Linked DNA regions of Sporocytophaga myxococcoides. The protein of the gene in region 1 interacts with the protein of each later gene in a pairwise test. Links are inferred from orthologs where the notes say so. Each region holds a gene or a part of one and is shown in the gene's direction. Other genes may lie near its edges.

What was found.
Region 2: the proteins of ruvA (region 1) and ruvC interact in binary tests that used the Escherichia coli proteins (3 or more experiments, as listed by UniProt). The link is inferred for Sporocytophaga myxococcoides from one-to-one orthologs.

What each region holds. Positions count from the first base shown.
Region 1 is NZ_BBLT01000002.1:85,459-91,868, reverse strand. What follows is about bases 2,087-5,085. They hold ruvA (Holliday junction branch migration protein RuvA), read left to right. Parts: upstream 2,087-3,287; coding sequence 3,288-3,884; downstream 3,885-5,085. Other genes in these bases: sprA (T9SS outer membrane translocon Sov/SprA), read left to right, coding at 3,898-5,085; MYP_RS04640 (NADP-dependent malic enzyme), read left to right, coding at 2,087-3,291. Also shown: MYP_RS04645 (lytic transglycosylase domain-containing protein), read left to right, coding at 1-662; more of MYP_RS04640, read left to right, coding at 1,012-2,086; more of sprA, read left to right, coding at 5,086-6,410. UniProt on the Escherichia coli protein: The RuvA-RuvB-RuvC complex processes Holliday junction (HJ) DNA during genetic recombination and DNA repair.
Region 2 is NZ_BBLT01000004.1:77,575-81,253, forward strand. Bases 45-2,896 are described here. They hold ruvC (crossover junction endodeoxyribonuclease RuvC), read left to right. Parts: upstream 45-1,104; coding sequence 1,105-1,689; downstream 1,690-2,896. Other genes in these bases: MYP_RS10555 (glycosyltransferase), read right to left, coding at 45-112; MYP_RS10560 (lysylphosphatidylglycerol synthase domain-containing protein), read right to left, coding at 112-1,101; MYP_RS10570 (HIT family protein), read right to left, coding at 1,763-2,155; greA (transcription elongation factor GreA), read right to left, coding at 2,156-2,626; MYP_RS10580 (NAD(P)-dependent oxidoreductase), read right to left, coding at 2,720-2,896. In the rest of the region: more of MYP_RS10555, read right to left, coding at 1-44; more of MYP_RS10580, read right to left, coding at 2,897-3,655; mgtE (magnesium transporter), read right to left, coding at 3,664-3,679.

The sequences.
Region 1 (6,410 bases):
CAGTACATATCAACCAATATGTAAATCTTGATACGTTCTGTGAGCAGTTGAATATCTGCAAAGATGAGTTCACTAAATTGAATCCGGCTATAAAAAGAAATTATCTTCCAGATAATTATCCTTTTCATATCAGAATACCTTCAGATAAATCTGAATATTTTGCGATGAACAAACTTGCCATTCTGGATGAAAGCTCAAAAAGATCAGGTGATGAAATTGATGATGAATTATCACAGCCTCCAGTTCAGTTTGCAAGCACAAAGCCCGCATCAGAAAATAAATCTCACGGATCTGCGACTGCACAAAAGAAAAAGGTTTATTATACTGTAAAACAAGGAGATGTCCTTTCTAAAATTGCAGACAAATTTGAAGTAAGTCTTTCTGATCTTAAGAAATGGAATAACCTGAAAGGCTCAACTATTAAATCCGGACAAAAACTTACAATCTACAAGGGCGGATTGGTAATGGAAAAACCGACCTTGGCAAAGCAAACGGAAAGCAATAAAAAGTATGATCCTCATAAGAAGGTATATTACGTACAGCCAGGTGACACTCTTTGGACTATCTCTAGATCCAATAACATCCCTGTTGAAAAACTTAAAAAACTGAATAATCTTAAGTCCAACGAAATAAAAGTAGGACAAAAATTAATAATGAGTTAACAAATTCAGAAGCAATTTTCAAATGCTAAGTTTTAATAGAATACAATTAAAACTTAGCATTTTTTTATTTCCCCCACTCCAATATCATTATTCTTTTAAACTTTGATTTTTAAGCCTATTCCTACAAAACTCAGTAAACAAAACTTACAATTTTTTAAGATTTATTAGCTATTTTTACTCTTTAGAAAACAATTTTTAAAAGGGAATTACCAATTAAGAAATTCAGAAGATCCAAATTGTCGCGAGTAGATTTAAAAATTCTTTGCTTACAGTTCAATGTACTTCCTACATTTTTTAAATGAATTAATTCTTCTCTTAAAAAAATTAACCTGAATGATTTACTAAGATTATGGCTATTCATATAAGAAGAGAGGATGCCCTGAACTATCACAGTCATGGACAGCCAGGAAAGATTGAAGTAGTACCAACCAAAATGCTCTCTTCCCAACTGGACCTTGCACTAGCCTATTCTCCTGGCGTTGCCGAGCCCTGTAAAGAAATTCATCAAAACAAGGAGGAGGTTTACAAATATACGGCAAAAGGAAATCTCGTAGGAGTAATTTCCAATGGCACAGCTGTGCTTGGGTTGGGCAATATCGGTCCCGACGCATCAAAACCAGTAATGGAGGGCAAAGGAGTGCTGTTTAAAAAATTTGCTGGTATTGATGTATTCGATATAGAAATTGACAGCACAGATCCTGACGAATTTGTTAAAATAGTGAAATCACTTGAGCCTACATTTGGAGGTATCAATCTTGAAGACATTAAAGCTCCGGAATGTTTTGTAATAGAGGAAAAGCTACGTGAACAAATGAAGATACCTGTCATGCACGATGATCAGCATGGCACGGCTATAATCTCTGGTGCTGCATTACTTAATGCCCTCGAACTTGTTCATAAAAAAATAGAATCTGTGCGTTTCACTATTAGTGGAGCTGGTGCAGCAGCTATAGCATGCACAAAAATCTACTTGGACCTTGGGGCAAAGCTGGAAAACATTACTATGCTTGATGTTAACGGCGTGCTAAGAAAAGACCGGACTGACCTGAATCCTGTAACAATCCAGTTCGCTACAGACCGAAATGTGTATACACTTGATGAGGCAATAGAAGGAGCTGATATTTTTATTGGTCTTTCAGCTGGAAATATACTCACCAAAGAGATGTTGAAAAAAATGGCTAAGCAACCCATTATTTTCGCATTAGCCAATCCTGTACCTGAGATAGATTATGTTTCTGCACTTGAAGCAAGGCCAGATGCAATTATAGCCACAGGCAGATCAGATTTTCCTAATCAGGTTAACAATGTTCTGGGCTTTCCCTATATTTTCAGGGGTGCCATGGATGTTAGAGCAACTGATATAAATGAAGCCATGAAGCTGGCAGCAGTGAAAGCGATTGCAGACCTGGCCAAAGAGCCAGTTCCTGAAATTGTGAACAAAGCTTATGGAGATGAAAAGATTTCATTTGGCAAAACCTATCTTATACCCAAACCTTTGGATCCAAGGCTTATCACTACAATATCTCCTGCTGTAGCTAAAGCTGCTATGGAATCAGGAGTAGCTCAAAGCCAGATCACAGACTGGGATTTGTACCATGATCAACTGCTTCAAAAAATAGGTAAGGATGAGAAATTGATGAACCGTATCTTCAGCAGGGCAAGACAAAACCCTAAAAGGATTGTTCTTGCTGAAGGTGAACATTTCAAAATACTTAAAGCTGCGCAAACAATAGTTGACGAAGGTATAGGCATACCAGTTCTACTGGGCAATAAAGAAAAGATCCGGAAGATGAGTCATGAATATATGATTGATCTGTCCGGATGTGAAATTATAAACCCGATGGAGGAAAGAGAGAAACGCTATAGCTTTGGGGAGAAATTTTATAAAAAACGTCAAAGAAAGGGCATCACTCCAGATGAAGCAAAAAAGATGATGCGCGATCGGAATTACTTTGGAGCTATGATGGTGGATGAAGGAGAAGCAGATTGTTTCATTACTGGTCTGACTAAAGACTATGCAACTTCAATTAAACCCGCTTTACAGGTTATCGGAGTAGCCCCAGGCACCAAAAAAGTAGCTGGAATGTATATCATCCTTAATAAAAAGGGGCCCTATTTTTTTGCTGATACTACAGTAAATGAGAATCCAAACGCCGAAGAATTAGCAGAATTGATAGGACTGACAGCAAATGCAGTCCGCTTTTTTGATTTCACTCCACGCATTGCAGTACTTTCTTATTCGAATTTTGGATCATCAAAAGGAGTGGTTCCGGAAAAATCTGCAATTGCAACAAGAATTGCAAAAGAAAAGTTTCCGGAACTCGTTATAGAGGGGGACATTCAGGCAAATATAGCATTGAACACAAAACTTCAACAGGAAAATTATCCGTTTAGCGCTCTGGCTCAGGAAGGTGCAAATACTTTTATATTCCCAGACCTCGCTGCTGGCAATATTTGCTATAAACTTCTCCAGGAAATTGGTGAAGCTGAGACAATCGGACCAATATTAATGGGAATGAGAAAACCTGTGCACATACTTCAGCTTGGCAGCTCAATCAGAGAAATCGTCAATATGGCAGCTATAGCAGTGGTAGATACTCAGAACCATACATTTAATCAGCAAATATGATTGCATATATAGAGGGTAAGTTAACATTCAAAGATCCATTCTTTGTAATAATTGAAACTAACGGAATTGGTTACCAGATCAGAATTTCTCTACAAACTTATTCTTTAATTAAGGATGAAGAAAAAATAAAACTGCATACATACTTACATATTAAAGAAGATGCCCATACCCTTTTTGGTTTTTTTCATGTTGCAGAGAAAAAAATTTTCCTTGACCTGATATCTATCTCCGGAGTTGGACCAGGGACTGCCATGGTGATTATCTCTTCATTAAATGCAGAAGAATTAAGCAGAGCTATTGTTCAGGAAGACGTACGTACCATTCAGTCAATAAAAGGCATAGGACTTAAAACAGCTCAGCGGATAGTCCTGGAACTAAAAGATAAAATCAAGAAGGAACCGGTAGGAAACGAAACAACATTGAATTTAACAAAATCTTCACACAATTTAATCAGAGGTGAAGCGTTATCCGCACTCATTACATTGGGCATCGCTAAAAATGTTGCTGAAAAGAGTATTGATAGCATTATAAAAAAAGAGGGGGATAATATCTCTTTGGAAAATTTAATTAAACAAGCGCTTAAAACAGCATAATTTTTTTTTTCAAGTGCTGAATCTGAATAAATACATACTCGTAGCAACACTTAGCTGTGTAACTTTTTATACCTGGGTTTCCTTCGGAAAGCCCAGCAATATCACCTATAATCACAGAAGATCTGGGCCGCCAGGTGATTCAACTGAAGAGAATAAAGACAGAAAGAAAAGACCTAACTACAATCCTAATGACAGAGAGGGTGACCCTTTTTCCAACAGGTCTTCTAAATCTCCTTTTCTGCTGAAAAACCCAACCAATGTGCAAACAGAAGTGGAGCTTGATTCAAGCATGGAGAATTATAATATCTATGAAAAAGTAGGTGAATTAGATTATAGACCTCCTTCCACTATGACTTTCGAGGAATACTCAACGTATCGTCAGAAAGAAATGATGAAGTCTTACTGGAAATCTAAGTCACAGGGTCTTGATGGGGAAACCCCTGTTTCTTCCAGAGGTAACCTTATCCCCAAAATATATGTGCGTGGTCTTGAAGGACCTTTCGGAAGTAATTTCGTGGACATAAGACCTAATGGCTTGGTAATGCTGGACTTTGGAGGCAAATGGCAACGCGTCAATAACCCCAATATTCCTGTAAGGCAACAAAGGACTGGTGGATTTGATTTTGACCAGCAGATCAGTATGAACGTGGTTGGAAAGATCGGAGAAAAACTTAAGCTTACTGCCAACTGGGACACTAAGGCCACATTTGACTTTCAGAACAATCTTAAACTTGAATACACCGGATTTGAAGAAGATATCATACAAAAGATAGAAGCTGGTACTGTAAGCTTTCCTTTAAACAGTACTCTCATGCAGGGCCCTCAGAACCTTTTTGGTATTAAAACAAAATTACAATTCGGAAGGCTGTCTGTAACATCAGTATTCTCAAGCCAAAGAGGTAAAAGTGAAGAAATAAGAATCCAAGGAGGATCACAGGCACGGGAAATTAACATTAAAGCGGATAACTATGAAGACAGGCGACACTTCTTCCTTGGTCAATTCTTCAGAAACAATTATGAAGGTTCTCTTTCCAGTCTGCCTGTATTAAACTCCGGAGTAAAAATTACAAGGGTAGATGTATACGTTACAAATAGGACCAATAATACCCAAAACCTGAGAAGTATTATAGGGTATCTTGATCTCGGCGAATCAACTCCTTATAACAAAAATTTACAGGGCAATTCTAACAAGGCTGCGAGCAACGAAAGTAATAACCTATACGATAAGGTTAGAAATTACAGAACTTCGGATAATATGGAAGCTAACCTCAATAGCCAGGGCCTTACCAAAGGAACTGATTATGAGATTATCAAAAGTGCAAGAAAACTTTTACCTACAGACTATAAGTTTCAACCTGACCTTGGCTACATCACGTTGAATACACAGATACAGGAAGATGCCGGTATTGCAGTAGCATTTGAATATACTTATCAGGGTAAAACTTACAAAGTAGGTGAGATGAATGAAGACATCACCAATATTACTGGTGATTCTTTAATAATCCTGAAAATGATTAAGCCCTCTGCCACAAAGACAAGACTTCCAACATGGGACCTGATGATGAAGAACATTTACCAGGTAGGAGGAACGCAGCTTACAAGAGACAATTTCCAGCTAAGGGTTATTTACAAGAATGACTATAGTGGACTGGATCTGCCTGTGTTGCAGGAAGGCACAATCGCTTCAGGGAGAACCATCCTTAAAATGACCGGCCTTGACAGGCTGAATATGAATAATGACCCAATTGCTGATGGTAACTTTGACTATGTAGAGGATGTAACCATAGATTCCAAATACGGACGGATAATCTTTCCTGTGCTTGAGCCATTCGGTACCAATATGAATCAATTTTTTGATCCTAATACAGAACAAAATCTCATCAACAAATACGTTTTCACCGAACTTTACGACTCTACACAAAGGGATGCGATGCTTGTTGCTTCCAAGAATAAATATTATCTGAAAGGCCGCTATCAATCCACAGCTACAAACTCCATACAACTACCAGGTATAAATATAGCTCAGGAATCAGTCATCGTGACAGCAGGAAGTGTGCCTCTTGTATATGGTTCTGATTACACAATTGACGGGACAGGAAGATTGACCATTACTAATGAAGGTATTCTTGCTTCCAATAAAGAAATTAAAGTGAGATATGAAAAGCAGGATATCTTCAACTTCCGCAGAAAATCATTTTTCGGAACCCGCTTTGACTATAAAATCAACGATGATTTCCTTTTAGGAGCTACAGTGCTGCATCAGAATGAGACTCCGAATATTACAAGGGTTAGTATAGGTGATGAACCAAGCAGAAATACTATGCTTGGGTTTGATGCTAACTTTAGGAAAGATTCCAGAATTCTTACCAAAGCTGTTGACCTTTTACCCGGAATCCAGACGAAAGCACCTTCTACAATAACTGCTGCCGGTGAAGTTGCCCAGCTTATTCCAGGGCATTCAAAAGCCGTTTCCAAAAATGGCGGTACTGCTTTTATTGATGACTTTGAAGGTGCAAAAACTGCTAA
Region 2 (3,679 bases), on another replicon or contig:
TTGTCGAGGCTTTTTTATGCTTTGACCATAATTCCATTTTTCTCCATACTCCCATAGCCCATATAAGAGCAATGGAATAAATCAGAAAAACTAAAGCAATAATTATTATCATCAGAATGGCCCTTTTATTTTTAATCTGAAAATTAGAAAAAGCCCTATGACTGAAGGAGCTACAACATTTAACAGCCAGACAGTTAAGCTTGAATATAATACTCTCTGTAAATCAACCCCTTCCTCATTAAAAATAAACATTACTGCTGCTTCCCTCACTCCAAAATCGAATATCGTAGGTATGATAGATTTTACAAGAAAAACAAAGGGTACGGCGAGAAATTGAAAGAACAAATCGGTTTTAACCCGAAAGAAATTGATAACCAAAATAAACTGACATAGAAAAATAAGATACCGGGAAGCAGATAGTGCAATCACTAGTAATATTTCTCTTAGATTGTAATTTTTAATAATAAGAAAATAACTGACGAAGAGCTTTAATCTTTTGTTTTTCTCAAGATGTCTTAAAATATTTTCACGAAAAAATAGGAAGGCAGGAAGGGCTATATGAAACAGCAACAAAGTAATTACAATGGTTTTTTTTTGTGTGGCAGAAAATGGCACCCATGAGAATAATAAAAAGAAGATGGAAATACTTCCAAAATATATAGTAGAATAAAATTGAGCTATCCTGCTTATGAATATGGCTCCTAATGCCTTAGACCTTTCAGCACTTCTCATAATTAATATCCTTCCCAGATAATCTCCCAATCCGTGAGGAGTGATAAACCCAAACGTTGTACCACATATTACCCCCTCCAAAGCACTTAAGAACGAGGTTTTCTCAACTTTAGAAGCTAGAAACTTCCATTTTAAACCTTCAATTCCCCAGTTGAGTGGCATTAATAAAATAGCAAGATAGATCATCCAGGAATTAATTTTCCAGGAATTTAAAATTTCAAAAAAGTAGTTTCCTGTAAGTTCATCTTTATTATTCAGTGTGTAAAAAATCAGGAATAAGGAAACAATAAATACCAATGACTTAAAAAAAAGGGAAAAATTGGGATTAATTTTCTCTTTTAAAGCCGAAAGGATGTGGTTAACTTGCATGGAATGATTTCTAAAGGAAAAGAAATAGAGAAGGACAAAATAATTTTAGGTGTAGATCCAGGTACTACGATCATGGGATATGGCCTTATTCATATCCAGAAAAGCAAGATCAGTCTTCTGCAATTTGGTGTAATTCACCTGAGCAAGTATAGCAACCATGGATTAAAATTAAGTAAAATTTTTGAAAGGGTTGTTCAACTGATAGATGAATACCATCCGGATGAAATGGCAATTGAATCTCCTTTTTATGGAAAAAATGTTCAGTCTATGCTCAAACTAGGGAGAGCTCAGGGAGTAGCAATTGCAGCTGCAATTTCCAGAGAGGTTCCAATTTGTGAATATGCTCCCAAAAAGGTTAAACAATCTGTTACTGGCAATGGAAATGCGTCCAAAGAACAAGTTTCCAGCATGCTTTGTAACTTGCTTAAAATTCAGGAAGCACCTAAATTATTTGATGCAACAGATGCGCTTGCAGTTGCATTATGCCATCATTTTCAGGGTGGATCATTGAAAGTTCAATCTGGGAACTGGTCTTCCTTTCTCAAAGACAATCCTGACAGAATTGTGTCCGGTAAAAAGAATAATTGAGAATAATCAATCCAATAAAAAAGAGGCTGTCTTTGGTAGTAAGACAGCCTCTTTTTTCAAAATAACAGATATTTTAAAGGTAACTCTTTATTTTTTTCTGAGTTTCTTCCATTACTTCTTTTGCAACAGTAAGTTTAGGCCTTGTAAAGTTGAGATCATCTGCAGAATTCATTGGCACAAGGTGTATATGCGTATGAGGTACTTCAAGTCCAATAACTGCAACACCAATTCGCTTGCAAGGAACAGCCTTTTGCAATGCTTTTGCAACTTTTTTGCTGAATACATGAAGGTGAGCCAAAAGCTCATCATCGATATCAAAAATATAATCTATTTCAGCTTTAGGTACTACAAGTGTATGTCCTACTACCAATGGAGATATATCCAAAAATGCATAACAGCGATCATCTTCAGCTATTGTATAACCTGGAATTTCACCGTTTATAATTTTTGTAAAAATGCTTGCCATTTATCTAGTGATATCTAAGATTTCAAACTCAAGTTTTCCTGCAGGTACATCAATATATGCGGAATCTCCGACTTTTTTTCCAAGCAAACCTTTACCTATTGGTGATTTTACAGAAATCTTTCCACTCTTAAGATCAGCCTCTTCTTCAGATACAAGGATATAGTTGACTACGGCGTTCGTCTTTTTATTTTTTATCTTGACGTTAGATAAAATTGATACTTTGGATGTATCAATGTTACTCTCATCGATTACGCGTGCATTAGCAACTACATCTTCCAGTTTACTGATTTTTAATTCAAGCAATCCCTGAGCATCTTTTGCTGCATCGTACTCTGCGTTCTCACTTAAGTCTCCTTTGTCACGAGCTTCCGCTATTTGCTTAGCCATATCAGCACGTCCTCTGGTTTTGAGCATAGCAAGCTCCTCCTTTAATTTTCTAAGTCCTTCTTCTGTATAATACGTGTATGCCATATCTCTTTGCAATTGCTTAGGTACAATAAAAAAAACGGCTTCCTCAACCGTTCAGGAATCAAAATTAAGACTTTTTTAACCAATTCCAAACCCTCAAATCTTACCTATTGATTCTCTGAGCTTTTTAACTATCACTTCATTAATTTTAACCAATGACTCATAGGTCCACCCTGCTACATGCGGGGTAAACAACATATTTTCTCTTTCAACCAGATTCTGAAGATTAAGTTTTTGAATCGATGTTAATGTTTCAAATTTTTCATTTTCAAGAACATCTAATGCTGCCCCTCTTATCTTACCTGAATCCAATGCTTCTATCAAATCTGCCTGTTTCACAATTTCTCCTCTGGCGGTATTAACTAACCAGAAATCCTTTGTAAAGTTTTTGATAAATTTCTTATCAACCATTCCTCTTGACACTTCTGTCAATGGGATATGCAGACTTAATACATCAGCATTTTTAAATATATTTTCTATTGTAACTTCTTCAGCAAATTCGTCCGAATATCCTGATATATATTTATCATAGGCTATAACCCTGCATCCAAAACCTTTGATCCTTTTAGCAAATGCTCTACCCATGTTACCATAACCAATAATTCCGATCGTAAGCCCTCCTATTTCATATCCTCTGTTTTTTTCTCTCTTCCATATTCCGTTCCTCACTTCCTTGTCTCCTGTCTGCATCTTGTTCATTAATGATAGAAGCATTCCAACAGCATGTTCGCCAACTGCATCTCTGTTTCCTTCAGGAGCATTTAAAACTTTTATCTTTCTTCGCTCGACTTCTTCTATGTCAATTTGATCTAGCCCTGCCCCGGCTCTTGCTATTATCTTAAGACTAGATGCCTTTTCCAATAAGTCCTTATCGATTTTCACTTTGCTTCTTACTATCAGCCCTTCATAATTCATCACAATCTTTAAAAGATCGGCTCGGGTAATAGACGGCCTGTAATCAGGTACTATGCCTATCCCTTCCAACATAGAAACTATGGAAGGATGCATTTCATCAACAATAATAAATTTCATGATTTCTTTTACAAATGATAAAGC